DNA from 3 places in the Nonomuraea sp. NPDC049400 genome. Region 3 is predicted to be linked to each of the others. Evidence: riboswitches for the same ligand, from Rfam matches in the RefSeq annotation. Region 3 holds a riboswitch; each other region holds the start of a gene.
The links. A riboswitch is a leader RNA that binds a small molecule or an ion and turns the genes downstream of it on or off. The one in region 3 is predicted to bind thiamine pyrophosphate.

Region 1: it holds a riboswitch for thiamine pyrophosphate, as region 3 does, so the genes downstream of both, tenA (thiaminase II) here and ACIBVN_RS22575 (purine-cytosine permease family protein) in region 3, are expected to answer to the same signal.
Region 2: it holds a riboswitch for thiamine pyrophosphate, as region 3 does, so the genes downstream of both, thiO (glycine oxidase ThiO) here and ACIBVN_RS22575 (purine-cytosine permease family protein) in region 3, are expected to answer to the same signal.

What each region holds. Positions count from the first base shown of each region.
Region 1 is NZ_JBITMP010000045.1:10,592-17,999, forward strand. It holds partial or broken gene ACIBVN_RS45370 (ATP-binding cassette domain-containing protein) at 1-668, shown strand, start outside; gene ACIBVN_RS45375 (hypothetical protein) at 742-945, shown strand; gene ACIBVN_RS45380 (non-reducing end alpha-L-arabinofuranosidase family hydrolase) at 995-1,255, opposite strand; gene ACIBVN_RS45385 (non-reducing end alpha-L-arabinofuranosidase family hydrolase) at 1,141-1,623, opposite strand; gene ACIBVN_RS45390 (cellulose binding domain-containing protein) at 1,660-1,890, opposite strand; gene ACIBVN_RS45395 (hypothetical protein) at 1,872-2,081, opposite strand; gene ACIBVN_RS45400 (amidohydrolase) at 2,114-3,373, opposite strand; gene ACIBVN_RS45405 (MarR family winged helix-turn-helix transcriptional regulator) at 3,445-3,921, opposite strand; gene ACIBVN_RS45410 (MFS transporter) at 4,059-5,306, shown strand; TPP riboswitch at 5,358-5,453, shown strand; gene tenA (thiaminase II) at 5,445-6,128, shown strand; gene ACIBVN_RS45420 (BTAD domain-containing putative transcriptional regulator) at 6,139-7,408, opposite strand, start outside.
Region 2 is NZ_JBITMP010000006.1:273,199-280,606, forward strand. It holds gene ACIBVN_RS11255 (polyprenyl synthetase family protein) at 1-74, shown strand, start outside; gene thiE (thiamine phosphate synthase) at 259-897, opposite strand; gene ACIBVN_RS11265 (Rv2175c family DNA-binding protein) at 875-1,249, opposite strand; gene ACIBVN_RS11270 (NAD(P)/FAD-dependent oxidoreductase) at 1,280-2,449, opposite strand; TPP riboswitch at 2,504-2,620, shown strand; gene thiO (glycine oxidase ThiO) at 2,610-3,707, shown strand; gene thiS (sulfur carrier protein ThiS) at 3,704-3,904, shown strand; gene ACIBVN_RS11285 (thiazole synthase) at 3,897-4,652, shown strand; gene pknB (Stk1 family PASTA domain-containing Ser/Thr kinase) at 4,764-6,668, shown strand; gene uraD (2-oxo-4-hydroxy-4-carboxy-5-ureidoimidazoline decarboxylase) at 6,793-7,293, shown strand; gene uraH (hydroxyisourate hydrolase) at 7,290-7,408, shown strand, end outside.
Region 3 is NZ_JBITMP010000013.1:187,694-195,101, forward strand. It holds gene ACIBVN_RS22565 (PAS domain S-box protein) at 1-1,570, opposite strand, end outside; gene ACIBVN_RS22570 (methylated-DNA--[protein]-cysteine S-methyltransferase) at 1,667-2,239, shown strand; gene ACIBVN_RS22575 (purine-cytosine permease family protein) at 2,205-3,536, opposite strand; TPP riboswitch at 3,526-3,642, opposite strand; gene ACIBVN_RS22580 (rhodanese-like domain-containing protein) at 3,717-4,040, opposite strand; gene ACIBVN_RS22585 (winged helix-turn-helix transcriptional regulator) at 4,037-4,471, opposite strand; gene ACIBVN_RS22590 (MFS transporter) at 4,548-5,951, shown strand; gene ACIBVN_RS22595 (Fpg/Nei family DNA glycosylase) at 5,968-6,846, opposite strand; gene ACIBVN_RS22600 (TenA family protein) at 6,912-7,408, opposite strand, start outside.

The DNA of each region.
Region 1 (7,408 bases), on a different contig from region 3:
GGCGAGCGGGCTGCACCGGCGCCTGGCGTACGTGCCGGGCGATGTGACCCCTGTGGCCCAACCTGTCGGGCGGCGAGGCGATCGACCTGCTCGGGCGGTTGCGCGGCGGCCTGAACGAGCGGCGCAAGGCCGACCTGCTGCGGCGCTTCGACCTGGACCCGCGCAAGAAGGCGCGCACGTACTCCAAGGGCAACCGGCAGAAGGTGGCCCTCGTGGCGGCGCTGGCCTCCGACGTCGAACTGCTGATCCTGGACGAGCCCACCTCCGGTCTCGACCCGTTGATGGAGGAGGTGTTCCGGGAGTGCGTCCGGGAGGAGCGGCGTACGGTGCTGCTGTCGAGCCACATCCTGGGCGAGGTCGAGGCGCTGTGCGACCGGCTGACGATCGTCCGTGACGGCCGGACGGTCGAGACGGGCACGCTGGCGGAGCTGCGGCACCTGACCCGCACCTCGATCGAGGCGGAGCTGGCGGGGCCGCCGGAGGGGCTGGCCGAGCTGCCCGGGGTGCACGACCTCAGCGCCGATGCCGGGCGGGTGCGGTTCACGGTCGACGGCCCGGCGCTGGACCTGGCGCTGCGGCGGCTCACGGAGTCGGGCGTGCGCAGCCTGGTCAGCCGGCCGCCGACGCTGGAGGAGCTGTTCCTGCGCCACTACGAGGCGGCGCGGTAACCGGCGTGATCTCCCCTCCGCTTCCGGCAGTCGGCTTATGCTCGAAGTGATTGCCTTCAGAAAGGAGATCACCATGACCGTGAGATCCTTCCCGCTCACCTTGCGCGTCACCGTGAGCGAAACAACTCCGGACGAGATCAGGAAGACGGCCGTGGCGCACGCCCTTGAGTTCTTCGGTTCGGGTACCGAGCTGGACGTGATCAGCGCTGAGGCTGAGCCGGATGAGGAGCGCGACGGCCACTACCGCGCGACCGTCGTCTTCCGGAAAGTCGCCTGATGGGCCTTGCCAGGAGGCAGGGCCTTCCGCGCCGCTCTGGCAGCAGGGACTAGCAGGTGGAGTTGGTCTGGGTGAGCAGGCCGAGCCTCCAGGGCAGGAGATTGTAGGGGTCGGTGGCGGCAGGGTCCTTGCCCTGGTAGAGGTGCCGGATGTCACAGGGGCTGATGGCCAGTGTCTGGTCGATGCCGCTGCGGATCATCTCGCCGTGGCTGATGTCCCGGGTCCACGCGGTGCCGCCGAAGGTGACGTTGGCCGCGCCGGCGAAGGGATTGGCCTCGGTGTCCGCGAGTGCCTGCCAGGGGCCGGTGATGGCCGGTGCGGTCCAGGAAAGTCCACACGGTACCCGTTGCCGATGTTGTCCCGGATGATCTGCGGCATGCCGCCCGCGTAGAAGCGCTGCGGCGCGCTCCACGAGCTCGGGTTGCTGATATCGGTGGTGGTGGAGAACGTCGCGTTGTCCCCGACCTCGTAGACCAGAAACCAGCGTTGCTGCGGCGCGAAGTAGAACACCTGCGGCGCGGCCTTGTACCCGGTGCCGATCGCCGTCTGGTCCAGGTAGTGGTGCTGCGCGGCACCCGCCTGCGCCCAGTCGGTGAAGTTCAGATACACCAGGCTGTAGGCGCCGTTGTTGTTCGTGGTGCTGGCGAACACATGCCATCGGCCGTTGTGGTGCACCACCGACGGGTCCTTGACCGCGCGGATGGCATGGGTGGACTACGTCACGGCGCAGGCGGTTCCGTTGAGGCTGAACTGTGCCGGCTTGCCGGTGTCGCCGGTGTGGGTGGCCTGGAAGCCGATGTCCACCGAGCCCTTGGCCGGGATCACCGCGTTGTGGGCGGCGTTGCGGGCGGTGATCTGGCCGCTCGCCGGGCTGTAGGTGGCGTTCCAGCCTGACGTGATGGTCTGCCCGGCGGGCAGGGTGAACGTCAGCGACCAGCCGTTGATCGGCTGCTGCCGGTGTTGGCGATGGTGACGCCCGCGGTCATGCTGTTCGAGCCGTTGGTCAGGTACGGTGTCGCCGTGCCGGTGGTGATCCCGGTGTTCTGCAGGGCGTACGACACCTCGGTGGCGCTGCCGGCCGCGTTGAGCACCACGGCCCGCTTGGCGCTCGCCCGGCGCTCCGCCGCTTCCTGCACGAATAGCTCCATGGCGCGGGTGGGGCCAGGGGTCAGCGCGCCGGCAGCCAGGCCAGGGCGGCGGCGGTCAGGGCCTCGACGCCCATCGGCAGGGTGGGGAAGAGCTGCGGGGCGAAGAAGGGCGAGTGGTTGCCCGGCACGTCCTCGCGAAGGCGGCCCTCGCGCTCGGCGCGGGCGTACAGGTCGGGGTCTGCGCTGCCCAGGCCCCAGAAGACGGAGGGCGCCCCCGCCGCGGCGCCGAACAGGCCGAAGTCCTCGCTGCCCATCAACGGCGCCAGGTCCGGCACCCGTTCGGAGCCGAACCGGCCGGCGAACGCCTCGCGCACCTTCGCGGTGGCGCCGTCGTCGTTGACGGTCAGCGGGAAAGCGTTGAGCGTGCGGAACCCCGGCGGGCGCGGCGCGCCGGACGCGGCCGCCTCGGCGTTGACGACGCGTTCGACCGCGGCCAGGAGCGAGCGGCGGACCTCGGGGTCGAACGAGCGCAGGTTGATCGTGATGGACGCCTCGTCGGGGATGATGTTCTCCTTGTGGCCCGCGTGGATCTGCGCGACCGTCAGCACCGCCTGCTCGAACGGCGACACCTCGCGCGAGACGACCGTCTGCAGCCGCATGACGGTCGAGGCGGCCAGCACCACCGGGTCGACCGTCCGCTCCGGCTGCGAGCCGTGCCCGCCCCTGCCGTACAGGCGGATCTCGATGCTGTCGGCGGCGGCCATGACCTCGCCGGGGCTGACGAGCACCGTCCCGGCAGGGGAGGGGAAGACGTGCTGGCCGAGCACCACGTCGGGCGTGCCGGTCCGCTCGAACAGCCCGTCGTCCACCATGGCCTGCGCCCCGGCGGCGATCTCCTCCGCCGGCTGGAACAGCGCCACGAGCGTGCCCCGCCACTGCTCCCTTCCTGCCGCCAGCAGCTGGGCGGCGCCGCTCAGGCACGTCACGTGCATGTCGTGGCCGCAGGCGTGCATGAGCGGCACGCCGTCGGGCGAGGTGGCGGTGCTCGCGTACGGCAGGCCGGTCGCCTCCAGCACCGGCAGCGCGTCCATGTCGGCCCGCAGCGCCACGGTCGGGCCGTCGCCGTTGCGCAGCACGCCCGCCACGCCCGTGCCGCCGATGCCCGTGCTCACCTCGAACCCGGCCGCGCGGAGCCGCTCGGCCGCGATGCCCGCGGTGCGCTCCTCCTTGAAGGAGAGCTCGGGGTGGCGGTGCAGGTCACGGTAGAGCTCGGCGAGGTCGTCGAGCGCCGGGCCGTCCAGCCCGGCCATGATCTTGTCGATGGGGTCCTGGTCGCTCATGCCGGCATCCGTCCCGTGCGGTGATCTCTTCGACGAAGAGTACGCCGGGCGGCCTCGCGCTGCCCGGCGGGTCAGCGGTTGTGGGAGGCGGCGTCGCCCGGCTCCATGAAGACCTGCGGGACCTGGTTGTCCTCGACCACGCGGCCCAGCAGCCCGGCCAGCGCGACGCGCTCGTCCGCCGCCAGGCCCGAGGGGAGCTCGTCGATCCGGCGGCAGGTCTCGGTGTAGAACGACTCGACCAGCTCGCTGCCCTGCTCGGTGAGCGCCACCCGCACGGCGCGCCCGTCGCGCGGGTCGGGCTCGCGGCGCACCAGGCCGCGCTGGGCGCTGCGGTCGACCAGCTCGGTGAGGCTGGACTTGGCCAGGTGCAGGATCCCGCCCAGCTCGCTCATCCCGTACGGCTGCGCCATCAGCACGCACAGCAGCTGCCCCTGCTGCGAGGTGATGCCGTACTCGCGCGCCGACTCGGCGTACACGGCGCTGACCAGGAAGGAGGCGCGCACCAGCGCGGAGACGACCCCCATGTGCTCACCCGTTGCCTTGACCATGTCGCCGACCCCCGGATTGATTCGGAACGCGAACGATCAGTCTAGCAAGGCTGGAGTTCGGGGTAGGCGGCCCGCGAAGAAGGCGCCGCGGATGAATCCGGTTGCAGCGGGACCGGTGAGCCTGCTGAGGTACCTGCATGGACAGTGCCACTGAGCAGGTGCGACGGGCGAGGACAGGAAGAGACCGTACGATCCCCCGGCAACCGGCTCCATGGCACAGGCTGGCGGTGCTCGGCGCCCTGATGCTGGCCGCCCTCACCTTCAACACCGCGGAGAACCTGCCGGTCGGCCTCCTGGAGCTCATTTCCGAAGACCTGCAGGTGTCCCTGCCGGCGGTCGGTCTCCTGGTCACCGGTTACGGCGTGACGGTGGCCGTCGCATCGGTGCCGATCGCCCACGTCGTGCGGGCCGTGCCCCGGCGTCATGTGCTCACGGGACTGCTGGCCGCGCTCGTGGTGTCCAGTCTTGTCGCGGCGCTGGCCCCCTCGTACTGGCTGCTCCTGGCGGCGCGGCTGCTGACCGCGCTCGCCCAGGCGCTGTTCTGGGCCGTGATGGGGCCGGTCGCGGTGGGCCTGTTCGCGCCGGAGATCCGGGGGCGGGTGGTCGGGGCGTTGTCCGTCGCTGGTTCGCTCGCTCTCGTGCTCGGCGTTCCCGCTGGGACCTGGCTGGGCCAGCAGAGCAACTGGCAGGTGCCCGTCGCCCTGCTGGCGGCTCTGGGGCTGGTCTCTCTGGTGACGATCGCCGTTCTGCTGCCGACTTCGCGTCCGGAGGAAGAGCCCGCCGCCTACGCGGCCAGTCCCGACGTGTGGCGGTTCTGGACGGTGCTGGCGGCCGGGACCTTGTCCGCCACCGGGGCGTTCACGGGATACACCTACATCGTGACGTTCCTGGGCGAGGTGAGCGGGTTCTCCCCGGGCACGGTCAGCGCCCTGTTCCTGGTTTTCGGTGTCGCGTGTCTGGCCGGGGTGAGCGTCACCGGGGCGTTCCTGGACCGCTTTCCGCAGTCCGCGCTGGCCACCGCCGTGGCCACGCAGGCGGTGGGGATGCTCGGCCTGTACGCGTTCGGCGCTCATCCCGTATTGGCGGTGGTGTTCCTGGTATTGATGGGCGGTGCACTCGGGCCGGTGTTCATGACCACGCAGAACGCGATGCTGCACTGCGCCCCGGGCCGCACGGACATCGCTCTCGCCGCGAACTCCGGTGCCTACAACGCCGGCATCGCGGCGGGTGCCGCGCTTGGGGGGCTGGTCCTGCCGCTCGCCGGTGTACGGGGCACCTTCCTCGCTGGTGGGCTGCTGACCGCCGGGTCGTGCGCGGCCCTGCTCGGCGGCGAACTGCTACGTGGGCGCCGTCGTCGACCAGGCGTCACCGCGATCATCGATTGAGCTGGAGTGCCGGTACGGCGAGCGCCGGTTGTCTCGCCGTCTGCTAGCGTTGCCCGCGACGCGGGGTGCCCGGCGCGCCGGGCTGAGATCACACCCGTCGAACCTGATCTAGTTCGCACTAGCGAAGGGACGTCATCGGTGACCTTCTCCGAGAAGATCTGGACGCGCACGGCCACGCTGCTCGAGGCGATCCACGACCACCCGTTCAACACCGCGCTGCGCGACGGCACCCTCGACCGGGACCGCTTCGCGTTCTACCTGGTCCAGGACGGGCGCTACCTGGTGGCGTACTCCAAGGTGCTCGCGACCGCCTCGGCCCGCGCCACCGACCCGGCCGACGCCGCGTTCTTCGCCCAGAGCGCGCACACGGCGCTGGTCGTCGAGCGCGGCCTGCACGCCGGCTACCTCCAGGAGTTCGGGCTGACGGCCGAGCAGACGGCGGGCATCGCCACCTCGCCGACCTGCCTGGCCTACTCCTCCTACCTCCAGGCCACGGCGCTCGCCGCCCCGCTGCCGGTGCTCGCCGCCGCCGTGCTGCCGTGCTTCTGGGTGTACCAGGACGTCGGCGCGGCGCTGCTCGAACGCACGGCGGGCGCCGCCGGGCACCCGTACCGGACCTGGATATCCACCTACTCCGACCCGTCCTTCGCGGCCTCGGTGGAGCAGGCCAAGGCGCTCGTGGACCGGCTGGCCGAGCTCGCCGACCCGGGGACGCGCCGGGCGATGGAGGAGGCGTTCTGCCGGGCCACCGAGTACGAGTGGATGTTCTGGGACAGCGCCTGGCGCCTCGAGACCTGGCCCACGGCGCGGTGGCTCGCCTGACACCCCGCCGTCACGCGAACGAGTCGCTGAGCTCCCTGCGCAGCTCGAGGGCCTGGTGCAGGTAGTGCCGGGCCAGCGCGGCACGCCCGGACGAGCGGTAGAGCTCGCCCAGTGTCTGGTACGTGTCGGCCTCCCCGCTCCGGTCACCGAGCTGCTGGAAGATCACCAGCGAGCGCTCCAGCTGGTCGGAGCCGTCCAGCCGGTCGCCCCTGGCCACCTGGAGCCCGCCGAGGTTCCGCATCGCGTACGCGCCGCAGTGCCGGTCCCCGAGCGACTCGAAGATGTCCAGCGCGTGCCCCTGGTAGCGCATGGCCCGCTCGGACTCGGCGACCAGGTCGTACAGGCGGCCGAGCTGTATCGACACGCAGCCCTCGCGGTGGGCGTCGCCGAGCTCCTCGGCCAGCCGCAGCGCGTCCCCGAGCCATCGGGAGGCCTGGCGCACGTCACGCAGCGACAGGTAGACGCGCCCGATCGCCTGCCGCGCGTACGCCTCGCCGCTTTTGTCGCCGATGGCCAGGAACATGGCCAGCGCGTGCCTGAAGGACCCCAGCGCCCTGAGATGCCGGTTGGAGAACTGGTTGACCGCCGCCAGCCCGCAGATCGAGATCGCCTCGCTCCGGGTGTCGCCCAGCTCGTGGAAGATGGCCCGCGCCCGCCGGAACATCGCGCCGGCCTCGGCGTAGCGGTCCTGGTAGACGCAGACCTGAGCCAGGCCGCGGAGCATTGCCGCCTCGCCGTGGCGGTCGCCGGCCGCGCGGGCGCTGTCCAGGGCGATCCGGTGCGTGGCCTGCCACTCGTCCAGGAGGCAGTGCAGGTCGAAGTACGGGACCAGCGTCGCGGCCAGCCCCCACGCGGACTGGGCCAGGCCCGCACCGGCGGCCAGCCGTACCGCCTCCACGAGGGACTCCCGCTCGGCGTCGAACCACGACATGGGCTCGGCGGTCAGGCGGCCGAGGGTCTCCCGCGCCAGGCTCCAGCGGGGCGCCCCGTGGGACGTCAGCCCGAACAGGGTCGTCGGCAGCCGCGTGGCGGCGTGCTCGGCGGCGGTGAGCCAGCCGCCGAGCACCCTGACGAGCGCGTGCCGCTCGGCCCCGTCGACGGCCGGGCCGCCCGACTTCTCCTTCGCGGCGCAGCGGATGAGGTCGTGCAGGCGGTAGCGGGGCTGGCCGACGGGGTCGGTGCCGGCCAGGCGCAGGAGGTTCGCGTCCACGAGGGTGTCGACCACCGTGTCCGCCCGGTGCCGGTCGAGCACGGCGTCGGCCACCCAGCCCGGCACGGAC
Region 2 (7,408 bases), on a different contig from region 3:
ACGCCCCGGTGACCGCCGAGGCGCGTGCGGCGCTGGCTGAGCTGGCCATCGCCGCCACCTCCCGCAAGACCTGACACGCGCTCGGGTCGGGGCTGAGCGCGGACGCGCGCCCTCCAGGGACAGTACGCGGGGCGTGCGGAAAGCGTCCGCCACCACGCGGGCGCGCCGGTCGAGGGCCCGAGGCGCCCGCGGGGTGGCGGACGCCTCGGCGCGAGGTCGGCGGGACACGTGTGGCCGTGCCGGGGCGGCCTGCGGGGCTCAGCCGGAGGACAGGCGCTTGGCGAACTCCGCCGCGGCCGCCCCCGGGTCATCCGCGTCCGTGATCGCGCGTACGACCACCACCCGGCTCACCCCGTACGACATCACCTCGTCCAGGTTGGCGAGGTCGATGCCGCCGATCCCGAACCACGGCCGTGCGGTCTCCAGCGCGGCCGCGTGCCTGAGCAGCGGCGGGCCTGGGGCCGGGCGGCCGGGCTTGGTGGGCGTGGGCCAGATGGGGCCGCAGCAGAAGTAGTCGACGCCCGGCTCCACGGCCGCGGCGGAAGCCTCGGCGGCGGAGTGGGTGGACCGTCCGATGACGATGTCGTCGCCGAGTATCTCTCGCGCGACCGTCACAGGAAGGTCGTCCTGCCCCAGGTGGAGCACGTCGGGACGGGCGGCGTAGGCGATGTCCGCCCGGTCGTTGACGGCCAGCAGTTTGCCGTGCCGGTCGCAGGCGTCGCGGAAGACTTCGAGGAGCGCGAGTTCTTCGCGTGCCTCCAGGCCCTTCTCCCGCAGCTGGATGATGTCCACGCCGCCGGCCAGCACCGAATCGAGGAACTCTGCCAGGTCGCCGCGGTCGCGCCGGCCGTCGGTGCAGAGGTAGAGGCGCGCCTCAGAAAGCGAGGGCTTGGGCACGCCGCTTGACCTCGGTGTGACGGCCGGCCTTGATCGCCTCGATGGGCGACCCGGGCAGGGAGTCGTCAGGGGTGAAGAGCCAGCGCAGCGACTCGACATCGTCGTAGCCGGCGTCCTGCAACACGGTCAGTGTGCCGGGCAGGCCCTTCATCACGTCCTTTCCGTCGAGGAACACCGCAGGCACCTGCGGCCCGCCGCTGCCCCGGCGCACGCCGAGCAGCTTGTGGTCCTTGAGGAGTTGCTTGGCCCGCCCGATCGAAAGCTCCAGGCGCGAGGCCACTTCGGGGAGAGTGAGCCACTCGGCTACGAGCTGGTCGGTCTCCCGGTCGATCTGTGCAACAGAAAGCGTCACGAAACCACAACTACCACATGGCGTGCTTGCTCAAACAACACAATCCCGTAGAGGGACATCTGGATCTACCAGGCGTTCCACGTCGAGACGGTGTCCCGCGTCGATGATTCTGCGCCCCTGTACGAGGTCCCGCGGCCGGTCCACGGCGAGCACCGCCGCGGCGACGTCGTCTGCCGTGAGCCAGACGGCCGACCACTTGCCCTCCGGGTCGCCGCGGTAGACGAGCCGCTCCCCCGCCGGATGATGGCCCGCGTACTGCACCATGTGCCCGAACTGCTCCGACCAGAAGTACGGAACGGGATCGTAGGCCACGTCCTCGCCCAGCAGGCTCGCGGCGGCGACCTCGGGGGCGTTGAGCGCGGTGTCCCAGTGCTCCACCCTGAGCCTGGTCTGCCAGCGACGTGACCACCAGGCGGCGCAGTCGCCGACGGCGACCGTGTTGGGCAGCGAGGCACGCAGGTGCTCGTCCACGACCACGCCGTTGTGCAGGTCGATGTCGGCGCCGGTGAGCCATTCGACGGCCGGCCGCACGCCGATGCCCGTGACGACCACGTGGGCCGCCACGAACTCGCCGCCGACCAGGCGGACTCCGCCCTCGTCCACGGAGTCGACCATGGTGCCGAGCCGCAGGTCGATGTCGTCGTACCAGCGCTGGGTGCGGGCCCCGATCTCGGCGCCGACGGCGGTCGCGAGCGGCGCCGGGCCCGCCTCGATGACGGTCACCGCGCATCCGGCGCGGCGGGCGGCGGTGGCCACCTCGGCGCCGATCCAGCCCGCGCCGATGACCGCGACGCGGGCGCCCGGGACGAGCATGGCCCTGAGCTCGTGGGCGTCGTCGAGCGTGCGCAGCACGTGCTGGGGACCGTCGCCGGGCAGCCTGATCGGCTCGGCCCCGGTGGCGATGACCAGCCCGTCGTAGCCCACCTCGCCCTCGGTCGTCTCCACGACGCCCGCGCGCAGCGACTTGGCGCTGACGCCGGGGCGGAAGTCCACGTCGATCGCGGCCAGGTCGGTGCCGACGTAGCTGGTGTCGGCGTCGCCGAACAGCACGGCCTTGGACAGCGGCGGGCGGTCGTAGGGGCGATGGCGCTCCTCACCGATCAGCGTGATCCTTCCGCCGAATCCCCGCCCCCGCAGCGCTTCCACGGTGCGCACCCCGGCCAGGCCGGCTCCTACCACCACGACATGATTCACGTTCATGACCATAACGGAGGGCGGTGCCGGGCCGTCGCGGCGAGGCCGTAGGCTGGGGACGAAAAGACGCGCGGGAGTCCGGCCGTAACCGGGCTGAGAGGAAGGCTTCACCGGGCCTTCGACCGCAAGACACCTGATCCGGATCATGCCGGCGAAGGGAGCGCGGATGGATGTGATCGTGGGCGGCGGGGTCGTCGGGCTCTCCGTGGCCTGGCGGCTGGCTCGCGACGGACGACCTGTCACCCTGGTTGACCCCGCCCCGGCCTCGGGCGCCTCGCACGCGGCCGCGGGGATGCTGGCGCCGGTCAGCGAGGTCGCCTACACCGAGGTGCCGCTGCTGCGGCTGGGTGTGGCGTCGCTGCGCCGCTGGCCCGCCTTCGCCGCCGAGCTGGCCGCCGACGCGGGGCTGGCCGGCACCGAGGCCCTGGATCTGCGCTCCGACGGGACGCTCGACGTGGCGTTCGGGGCGGACGACCTGGCGGCGCTGGACGAGCTGGCCACGTACATGGAGAAGCTGGAGCTGCCCGTCGAGCGGCTGAGCGGGCGCGAGTGCCGCCGGCTGGAGCCCATGCTCGCCCCCTCCGTGCGGGGCGGGCTGCTGGCCCCCCGCGACGCCTGGGTGGACCCGCGCCGGGTGACGGCGGCGCTGCTCGCCGCCCTCGACCGGCTGGGAGTCCCGCTGGTGCGCTCGCGCGTCGGCGAGCTGCTGCGCGACGGCGACCGGGTCACCGGGGTGCTCCTCGGCGAGGGCGCCGAGATGCGGGCGGAGCGGGTCGTCCTGGCGGCCGGGGCGTGGAGCGCCGGGCTGGCGGAGGTGCCGGTGCGGCCGGTCAAGGGGCAGATCATGCGGTTGCGTTCCCCGCAGCCGCTGCTCACCCGCTGCGTACGCGGCACCGTGCACGGCACGCCGGTCTACCTCGTCCCCCGGGGCGACGGCGAGCTGGTGGTCGGGGCGACCCAGGAGGAGATGGGGTTCGACACCCGGGTGACCGCGGGCGGTCTGTACGAGCTGCTGCGGGACGCCAGGGAGCTGGTGCCGGGCGTCACCGAGCTGGAGGTCGCCGACGTGGTGGCCGGGCTGCGGCCGGGCACGCCGGACAACCTGCCGGTCATCGGCCCGAGCGGCACGCCCGGGCTCGCGCTGGCCACCGGCCACCATCGGGGCGGCGTGCTGCTGGCCCCGCTGACGGCCGACATCCTGCTGGGCGAAGAGGGCGAGCTGGCGGCATTGTGCGCGCCTGGAAGGTTTCGGGAAATTTCATGATTGTGACGATCAACGGGGCCGTGCACGAGGTGACCGACGGCATGACCGTGGCGCAGGCCGTACGCAGATTGACCTCGGCCACCACCGGCGTGGCCGTGGCCGTGAACGACGAGGTGGTCACGCGGAGCTCGTGGGAGACGACGGCGCTCGGCGAGCATGACCGGGTGGAGGTTCTGACGGCGGTGCAAGGTGGATGATCTGATCATCGCCGGGGAGAAGTTCGCTTCCCGGCTCATCATGGGGACCGGCGGCGCGCCCTCGCTGGAGGTGCTCGACCAGGCGCTGGCCGCGTCCGGCACCGAGCTGACCACGGTGGCCATGCGGCGGCTCGACCCGAACGCCCGCGGCTCGGTCCTCGACGTGCTGCGCAAGCGGGACATCAAGGTGCTGCCCAACACGGCCGGCTGCTTCACCGCGGGCGAGGCCGTGCTGACGGCGCGGCTGGCCAGGGAGGCGCTCGGCACGAACTGGGTCAAGCTCGAGGTCATCGCCGACGAGCGGACACTGCTGCCCGATCCGATCGAGACGTTCGACGCGGCCGAGCGGCTGGTGGCCGACGGGTTCGTGGTGCTGCCGTACATCGGGGACGATCCCGCGCTGGCGCGCAGGCTGGAGCAGGCGGGGTGCGCGGCCGTGATGCCGCTGGGCGCGCCGATCGGCTCGGGCCTCGGCATCCGCAACCCGCACAACATCGAGCTGATCGTCGAGGCCGCCTCGGTGCCGGTGGTGCTCGACGCCGGCATCGGCACGGCCAGCGACGCGGCGCTGGCGATGGAGCTGGGCTGCGACGCCGTGCTGCTGGCCACGGCGGTCACCAGGGCGCAGCGGCCCGACCTCATGGCGGCGGCCATGAAGGGGGCCGTGGCGGCGGGGCGGCTGGCCCGGCTCGCGGGCCGCATCCCGCGCAGGCGCTACGCGGAGGCGTCATCCCCGATGACCCCCTGAGGCGCGTGGGTGTCGTCACGCGGACGCGGGGGCGTTCCGCAGGGAACGTCTCCGCATCGGTTTCGGGCGGCAAGGCCCTGCGGGTGGTAAAACGCCCGTAAACTCAGCGGGGTGGATACGACGACTGCGGACCCCCTGGTCGGGCGACTCGTCGATGGCCGCTACCGCATCGAGAGCCGGATCGCCCGAGGCGGCATGGCGACCGTCTACCTCGCGCTGGACATCCGGCTGGACCGGACGGTGGCGCTGAAGGTCATGCACAGCTCGCTCGCCGAGGACCCGGCGTTCGTCCGGAGGTTCATCGGCGAGGCCAAGTCGGTCGCCAGCCTCTCGCATCCCAACGTGGTGCACGTCTTCGACCAGGGCACCGACAACGACGTCGTCTACCTGTCGATGGAGTACGTGCCCGGCAGGACGCTCCGCGACATCCTGCGCGATCGCGGCAGACTGCCCGCCCGCGAGGCGCTCGAGATCATGATCCCGGTGCTCGCCGCCCTGGGCGCGGCCCACCAGGCCGGGTTGGTCCACCGCGACGTGAAGCCGGAAAACGTCCTGATGACCGACGACGGCCGGGTCAAGGTCGTCGACTTCGGCCTGGCCAGGGCCATCGAGGCCACCAACCAGACCCGTACGGGCGTGATGATCGGCACGATCGCCTACATGGCGCCCGAGCAGGTCACCCTCGGCGCCGCCGACGTGCGCAGCGACGTCTACGCCGCGGGCATCATGCTGTTCGAGCTGGTCACGGGGCAGCAGCCGTATGACGGCCAGACGCCGATGTCGGTCGCCTACCGGCACGTCCACGACACCGTGCCCGCGCCGTCGTCGCTGGTCCCCGAGGTGCCGCCGCTGATCGACACGCTGGTGGCGCACGCGACGGCCCGCGAGCCGGACGCCCGGCCCGCCGACGCCACCGCGATGCTCGTTGCGGCCGTCGACGCGCACCGGATGCTGCCGCGGACGACCGATCCGCGGATGACGGCGCCGTCGATGTCCCACTCCCAGCCGCACGCCCGCACGGTCTCCGCCGCCCCCTCCATGCCGCAGGCGGCGCCGCCCCACACCATGATCCAGCCGCGGGAGGAGATGCCGAAGCGGCGGGGGTTCAGGCCCAACTGGTTCCTGGTGGTGCTCGCCGCCGTGATGGTGGTCGCGGTGGGGCTGACCGGCTGGTTCTTCGCACAGCCCGAGCTCGTCCACGTGCCCGAGCTGGTCGGCAAGAACCTCGAGCTGGCCAGGAAGACCGCCGTCGCGGCCGGCCTCAAGGTGCAGGAGGCCAAGGGCGAGAACGACGAGAAGACGGCCGAGGGCCTGGTGCTGCGCACCGACCCGGTCGCCGGCGCCGAGGTGGAGAAGGGCGGCACGATCACGCTGGTGCCCTCGCTCGGCCCCAAGCGCGTCGCCGTGCCCAACACGGCCGGCATGAGCGGCGACGAGGCCCGCAACGCGATCGCCGTCGCCGGGCTCACCGTGGGCGTGGTCAAGCGGCTGGCCAGCCAGCAGGTCGAGCGCGACAAGGTGATCCGCACCTCGCCGCAGGTGGGCGAGAAGGTGCGGGAGGGTGCCAAGGTCGACATCTACGTCAGCGCCGGGCTGGTCATGCCCGACGTCGGCGGCATGCCCAAGGACGAGGCCGCCGGATATCTGGGCGGGCAGGGTTTCCAGGTGCAGGTCAACGAGGTCGACGACGACGCCGAGCCGTGCACGGTCATCGCCCAGACACCCAAGGCGAAGTCCGAGGTGAACCCCGGCGCGCAGGTCATGATCACGGTGGCGCGGTGCCAGGACTTCTGGAACTGGTTCCGCGGCGACGACGACGAGGCCCGTGACGACCAGCAGTTCGCCCTGGTGCCGGTGGTGATCGGCAAGGACGTCAAGGACGCCAGGGCGGAGCTGCAGGCGCTCGGGTTCAAGGTGCGGGTGCAGCGGCTGGGCAATCGCGGCGTCGTGCAGTTCCAGCGTCCCCTGCCCAACAGCGAACGGCCTCAGGGCAGCACGGTCGTCCTCTGGCAGTGAGCTGAGCCGCTCTCCCCGCACCGGGCGGACTTGGAGCATGACACAAAAGTCCTGGCCGTCGGGGCGCTCAGTTCGGAGTTCTTGCGGATGGACCGGGCACGAAGCGCATGTGTGTACTTCTGACATGCCCGACACACTGACCGACTTCAACGCCAGATCCCCGGACGGCGCCGAGGAGGAGCTGCTCACCTGCTGCGCCTCCCGGGCCTTCGCCGCGAAGGTGGCGGCGCTGCGGCCGTACCGGGATCTGGGCGAGCTGGCCACGACCGCCGACGCCGCGGTCCGGGATCTCGCGTGGGACGACGTGCTGGAGGCGCTCGCGGCGCACCCGAGGATCGGGGATCGGGCCGCCGGGGACGGCAGGGAGGCGTCGTGGTCCCGGCAGGAGCAGTCCGGGGTGGAGGACGAGGTACGCCGGGCGCTCGCCGAGGGCAACCAGGCGTACGAGGAGCGGTTCGGGCACGTCTACCTGGTCTGCGCCACCGGGCTCACCGGGGCCCAGATGCTGGCCAGGCTCCGCGAGCGGCTGCGCAACGACGAGGAGAGCGAGCGCGCGGTCGTCAGGGGCGAGCTGGCCGCGATCACGCGGCTGCGGCTGGGCAAGCTCATGCGGGAGGGGACATGAGCTTCTCGACGCACGTGCTGAACGCGGTCACCGGGCTCCCTGCGCGGGGCGTCCACGTACGCCTGGAGCACGACGGCCGGGTCGTGGCCGAGGGGCGCACCGACGACGACGGCCG
Region 3 (7,408 bases):
CTTGGGGCGAGTACTTGAACGCGTTCTCCAGCAGCTGCCCCAGAACGATGTCCGTGGCCAGCGCGTCACCCAGCACGTACGGCAGCCCGTCGCGGATGTCCACCTCGACCCGGTGCTTGTCCGACAGCGCGGGCAGCCCGAGGGTGGCCGCGTCGATCCGCTCGGCCAGGTCGAACTCCTCGATCCGCACCTTCAGCTCGTCCGCCCCCGCCCTGGCGCCGAGCAGCAGGTGGTCCATGAGCTCACCCAGCGACCTGGCCCGCTCGGCGATCGTGTGCACGGCCGAGCGGCGCTCCGGGTCGCTCATCTTGTCCCAGCGCCTGTCGAGCGTGCTGGCGAACCCGCGCACGATCGTGATCGGCGTACGCAGCTCGTGGCTGGTCGTGGCCAGGAACAGGTCCTTGGCCTCCTCGAGCTCCTTGGCCGTGGTCACGTCGCGGAAGTCGATGACCACCTCGCCGGTCTCCTCGATCCGCGCGCTCACGACGTCCAGCCAGCGCCCGCTCTCCATCTGGAACGTGACCTTCTCGCCCGGTTTGGGCAGTGGGAACGGCGGCGGCCCGCCGATGACGGCCTCGGCGGAGAACGCGGTGAGCTCGACGGCGGCCGGATTCCACCGCACCACGCGGCCGGCCTCGTCGAGCACGGCGATGCCGTCGGCACTGGCGTCGAAGACGGCCTGCTCGTGCGCGCGCTGGCGCACCGCCTCCTGGTAGGCCACCGCGTTGCCGACGGCGATGCCCGCATGCCCGGCCAGCAGCTCCAGCAGCTCCAGTTCGAGGTGCCCGGGCGTGCTCTCGGCGAACAGCGCGTACAGGGCTCCGTACGGGCGCCCGCCGACGGCGGCCAGGCCGAGCGCGATCGTGTGCAGGCCGTTCAGCCGCGCCCACACCAGGTCGTCCAGCCCGTCCGACTGCAGCAGGACGGTCTTGCCGGTGCGTAAGAGCTTGTCCACGAGGCTCGTGCGCAGGTCCGTGGTGGTGCCCCTGATGGCGTCCGGCAGCTGGTACGTGCTGACCAGGCGTAACCTGTCACCCTCGATCAGCACGAACCCGCCCGCGTCCGCCCCCGTGAGCTCGGTCAGGCTGGCCGAGATCCGGTCGAGCACGGCGGAGAGCTCCAGCTCGGAGTTGATGTCGCCCACCACGTCGGTCAGCCTGCGCACCAGGCGCGCCCGGCGGGCCATGCGGTTCCTGGCCAGCTCGTCGGCGCGCGCGAGATGGTGCACGCAGACGTACCCGGCCACGGCGCTGCCCAGGCGCAGCGCGCTGATGTCGACGCGCACGTCGAGGACGGTCCCGTCGCTGCGCAGGCGCTTGGTGCGGACCGAGACCTGGCCGCCGGTGCGTACGCGCTCGAGCACGGCGTTGTGCTCGGCGGTGAGCTCGCCGGGCACGATCGGCGCGCGGCGCCCGAGTATCTCCTCCGCCGTCCACCCGAACAGCCGCTCGGCAGCCTCGTTCCAGACCAGCACGCTCTGGTCCCGGTCGACGACCACGACGGCGTTGGGCGAACAGGCGAGCGCAGCACGAGCTATCTCGTCGTCACTCCCGGCCCATTCGTCCCCCACTCCTCCATAGTGCACGTGGCACGGTGAGTGCGTCGGGCGATCCGTCCGATACGCTGCGGTCACGGCGATTCTCGGTGGGTGGGGAGGGTGGGTGCCATGTCGAGTGGCGATCTCGATGCCTTGTTGCGGGTGACCTCCAGCACCTATCGAGGCGAGACGCCCCCCGACATCGCCTTCGGCACCTATGACGGCGCCGTGGGCAGGCTGGTGCTCGCGGTGACGGGCAAGGGCATCGTGGCGTGCAGCTTCGAGCCGGAGAACAGTGTGTTCGCGCTGCTCACGAGGCATGTGGGCACGTTCATCGGGCCGGACGCGCGCCGGCTCGACCCGGTGCGCAGGGAGCTGGACGCATACTTCTCGGGCCGCCTGCGGGCTTTCGCCACGCCGGTCAACCTGACGCTGGCCACGCCGTTCGCCCGTACGGTGCTGCAGAAGACGACGGCGGTCCCGTACGGCACGACGACCACGCTGGAGGAGATCGGCGCGAGCATCGGCAGGCCCCGCGCGCTGCGGGCGATCGGCAACGCGCTGGCCTCCAACCCCGTGTGCGTGATCGTGCCGTGCCACCGGGTGGTGCGCGAGGACGGCGGGCTCGGCGACTACGCGGGCGGCCCCACGGCCAAGCAGCACCTGCTCAACGTCGAGAAGCGCGCGTCAACGAGCCGATGAGCAGCGCCACCAGCGCGGCCACGACGGCGGCGCCGAGCGCGCCGTTCATCCACGGCTGCCGGGTGAAGCCGATGGCCTCGCGGGCCGACTGCCAGAAGGCGTCCCACTTCGGGACCGTGGGCGTGGAGGTCGTCAGCCAGTACGCGACGAAGCCGAGGGCCCACGGCACCAGCCTCGACCAGCGCGAGGGCGCGTTCTCCTCGGTGTTCCAGCCGCGCGAGCCGCCGAGCACGAAGTAGTCCACGGCCAGCACCGCGAACATCGGCACGAACACCGCCCCGATCACCCCCAGGAACGCCCCGTACGAGGTGACGTCCACGAACAGGGCGATCACGACGGTCAGCACGCCGATGGCGGTGGAGAAGATGCGCCGGTCCACGCGCGGCATCAGGTTCTGCAGCGAGACCGTGGTGGAGTAGACGTTGGCGAACGACTGGTCCGTCTCGCGCAGCACCAGGATCGCGAAGAACAGCGCGCCCAGCGGCACCGCGACGAACGGGCCGAACACCGACGTCCCATCGGCCAGCACCGCGTCCGCCCCCGCCATCGCCACCGCGTAGACGCCCAGCCCCAGGCAGGCCACCTGCGCCAGCGTGTACCCGCCGACCACGCCGGTGAACGCGGCCCCGCTCGACCTGGAGTGCCGGGCGAAGTCTGCCGCCATCGGCACCCACGACACCGACAGCGCGATCACGTAGTCGACAGCCGGGGCGAACGCCGTCCAGGACCCGCCGGTGTGCACGGGCGCCCGGGTCAGGAAGAACCAGGCGAACCACACCAGCGACACGATCACGCCGATGGTGACGTACCGCCGCAGGATCCGCACCGACCCGAGCGGCCAGATCGTGAGCGCGGTGGTCAGCGCTCCGGCCACGATCACCCACACCGCGTACGGCACCGCGCCGAAGATCGCGCCGGCGGCCTTGGCGATGACCCACAGCTCGAACGCGCCCCAGCCGATCATCTGCACGATGTTCAGCACCGTGGGCACGTACGAGACCCTCGCCCCGAACAGCCCTCGCAGCAGCACCATCGAGGGCTGCCCAGTCCGGGTGCCCGGGATGGCGGACAGGCCGACCATGGCCGTGCCGATCAGGCTGCCCACCACGACGGCCACCAGCGCGGCGGCCAGGCTGAGTGGGGCGCCGCCGAGCGGGTCGAGCAGGAGCAGCGCTCCGGAGAAGCCCAGGAGGCTCACGCCGAGGTTCGCCCAGAGCGCACCCTGGTCGAGCACGCCCAGGGTCTTCGGCGGCCTGCCCTCGAGGGTCAGGGGAACTTCGTCGGCGACATGCGTCATCGCACACTCCCTACGCCGGCATTACCCGGACAGGTTCAGGCGGTCGGCAGCGGATCGTGTGCTGCCCTCTCAGCCCGGTGAACCCCGAGCTCCCGCGACGATCTGAAGTTGGCGCCCTCATCATGCCCTAGTGGCGGCAGAAACGCCACAGGGAGGCTTTACGCGTGCTTTGAGAAGATTTTAGGCCACGAAAGGCGTCTGCCCCGTCTCGCTGACCATCGGGCGACGCGCGAACTCCCACGACTGCATGCCGCCACCGACGTTGACCGCGTCGCGCCCGAGCTGGTTGAGCCACGCCGCGACCTGCAGGGACCGGCCGCCGACCCGGCAGACGACGTAGACCGTCCGGTCGCCGGGCACCTCGTCGACCCGCCCTTGGATCTGGGTCATGGGGATGTGGACTGCCTCCGGCGCGTGCCCGGCGACCCACTCGTCCTGCTCTCGGACGTCGAGCAGGTAGGCGTCGTCGGGAACGGCACTGGCTTCGATCTCAGGAACGGTCATGACTCCATCATCTCGCGCCTCTCGTCGTAGGCGGCACGCGCTTCTGCGATCTCCCGCTGGTGCTCCTCCGTCCAGGTGACCAGCGCCTTTATGGTCTGGTGCAGCGTACGGCCGAGCGGCGTCAGCGCGTAGTCGACCCTGGGCGGCACGACGGGGTGGACCGTGCGGCTGACCAGACCGTCGCGCTCGAGCTGGCGCAGGGTCACGCTGAGCATGCGCTGGCTGACGCCGTCGATCTCGCGGCGGAGCTGGGTGAAGCGCAGGCTCTGGCAGTCGAGCAGGGCGATCACCAGCAGCGACCACTTGTCCGCGATGCGGTCGAGTATCTGGCGGACCTCGCAGTCCTCGCGGGCGTCCCACTGGCGAACGTCGTAGTCGGCTTCCACGGTGCTGTCGCAGTAACCGAGTGATTTTGAAGTGCCTTCTTCCATGACATTCCATGTTCGCTGATGATGTGTCCGGTTACAAGAGAGAACCGACATGCCTAGAAGTAACCGGGAGTTTGTCATGCCTGCTCGCTCTTGGGGCGTGCTGATTGTTTTGTGCGGAGCCATCTTTCTCGAGGGCATCGACGTGGCCATGCTCAACGTCGCCCTCCCGTCCATCAGGGCCGACCTGGGGCTGTCAACGGGGGTGCTGAGCGGGGTCGTGAGCGCGTACGTGCTCGGCTACGGCGGCTTCATGCTGCTCGGCGGCCGGGCGGCCGACCTGCTGGGCCGGCGGCGGATGTTCCTGCTCTGGCTGGGGGTGTTCCTGGCCTTCTCCGGGCTCGGCGGATTCGCTCATGAGGGGTGGGTGCTGCTGGTGGCCAGGTTCGTCACGGGGGTGGCCGCCGCGTTCATGACCCCGGCCGGGCTCTCCCTGCTCACCACGACCTTCCCGGAGGGCCCACGGCGCAACCGGGCCCTGCTCATCTACGCCGGCACGGCGGCGGGCGGCTTCGCGCTCGGGCTGGTGATCGGCGGCCTGCTGACCGCGTTCGGCTGGCGCTGGGTCTTCTTCGCGCCCGTCCTGCTGTCGCTGGTGATCCTCCTCGCCGCGATCCCCCTGCTCAAGGAGTCCCCCTCCGAGTCTCGCGGCGGCGGCTTCGACATGGCGGGCGCTCTGAGCGTCACGGGCGCGATGATGCTGCTGGTCTACGGGGTGGTACGCCTCGAGCACCCGTCCGACGGCTGGCCGCTGACGGCGGCCGCCTTCCTCGGTGGCCTGGCGCTGCTCGGGACCTTCGTGGCCGTGGAACGCCGCTCCCCCCACCCCCTGGTCCGCCTGGGCATACTCAGGTCGGGCGCCCTCGTCCGGGCGAACGTGATGGCCGCCCTGCTCACCGCCTCGTTCTTCGGCTTCCAGTTCCTGGTCACGCTCTATCTGCAGGAGCTGCGCGGCTGGTCCACCATCCAGACGGGCCTCGCCCTGCTGGCGGCCGCCGCCGACGTGGTCCTCGCCCCGACGCTCACGCCGTGGCTGGTCAACCGGTACGGCAACGCCAAGGTCGTCATGGGCGGCCTGCTGTCGGGGCTGCTGGCGTACGCGCTCTTCCTCGGGGTGGGGCTCGACTGGACGTACGCGGCCATGCTGCCCTCGATGCTGCTGATCGGCCTGATGTTCGCCTTCGTCTACGGCCCGCTCACGATCGTGGCTACGGACGGCATCGCGGCGGAGGAGCAGGGGCTGGCGAGCGGTCTCATCAACACGTCGTTCCAGTTCGGCGCGGCCCTGGGACTGTCGATGGTCACGGCGGTCAACGTGGCGGCCCTGGGCGACGGGACCACGGCGGAGGCCGGCCTCACGGCGCTGCGCACGGCCCTGGCGGTCCCGGTGACGGCCACCCTGCTGGGCGCGGTGGTGGCGGCGATCGGCCTGCGCAGGCGCACGGGGACCCGGGAGGCGGACCGGGTGCCGATCGGCGCCTGAGCACCCGCGCAACGGGTCATTTGAGCAGCCGGGACAGGCGCCGATCGGCGAGGGGCTTGCCGCCGGTCTGGCAGGTGGGGCAGTACTGCAGGGACGAGTCGGCGAAGGACACCTCGCGGATCGTGTCGCCGCACACGTCGCACGGCTGCCCCGTCCTGTTGTGGACGCGCAGCCCGGACTTCTTCTCGGCCTTGAGGTCCTTGGCCGCCAGCCCGTGCGCCCGCTCCACCGCCTCCCTCAATGTGGTGACGATGGCCTCGTGCAGGTCGGCGATCTGCGCGTCCGTCAACGACGACGCGATCTTGAACGGGGACATCCTGGCCGCGTGCAGCACCTCGTCCGAGTACGCGTTCCCGATGCCCGCGATGACCTTCTGGTCGCGCAGCAGCCCCTTGATCTGGGTGCGGTTGCCGCCCACGATGCGCTTGAGCGCGTCCACGGTGAAGGACTCGTCGAGGGGGTCGGGACCGAGGGAGGCGACGCCGGGGATGTCTTCCGGATTTTTCGTGACATAGACGGCGAGACGCTTCTGCGTCCCCGCCTCCGTCAGCTCGAACCCGGGCGCCAGCCCCTCCTCGTCGGGCGCCAGCCGGACCCGTACCGCGAGCGGCCCCTTGCCGGGGCGTACGGGCTTGGCGCCCGAGAGGTCGTCGCGCCAGCGCAGCCACCCCGCTCTGGCCAGATGGATGACCAGGTGCAGGCCGTCGCAGTCGAGGTCGAGGAACTTGCCGTGCCTCGACACGCTGGTGACGGTCAGCCCGCCCAACGCGGTCACGGGCGGGTCGAACGTCTTGAGCGCCTGGATGGCCACCACGTCGACCCCCAGGACCGTACGACCCACCGCCCGCTCGCGCAGGAAGTGGGCGAGAGACTCCACTTCGGGAAGTTCCGGCATGCCACCAGGGTACGGCGCACACCGAGCCGTCCACAGCCTGTGGAAACCGTGTCAGACGAAGACGACTACGGCACGTCCCAGAAGGCCAGCTCGTGCGCCATGCCCTCGGCGAACAGCGCTTCCGCCCGCGCCGGATCCGGTCCCGCCTCGTCGATCATCTGCGCGATGCGCACGGTCAGCGCCTCGAACCCTGGATCCGCGTACGTGTCCACCCACGCCCGATATCTCGGCTCAGCAGGCGGATTCTCCGCCAATATCCGCCCAAGACTCGAATAGCCCCACATACACGGATAAAGCGCGGCCAGCCCCTCCCCGTACGACGCCGCCGACTCCAGCAGGAACGCCGTGTACGCCGCGCACGCCGGCCCCTTCACCGCCCCCTCCAGATCGGCCCCGAACTCCGCCGACATCGACCTGTGCAGGCTCAGCTCGTCGTGGTACGTGGTGTGCGCCAGGTCCACCAGGTCACCCAGATGCCCGGCGGGAGCCTGCCAGGCCAGCCGCGCGAAGACCCGTACGTAGTCGAGCAGGAACAGGTAGTCCTGCTCCAGCCACGACCTGA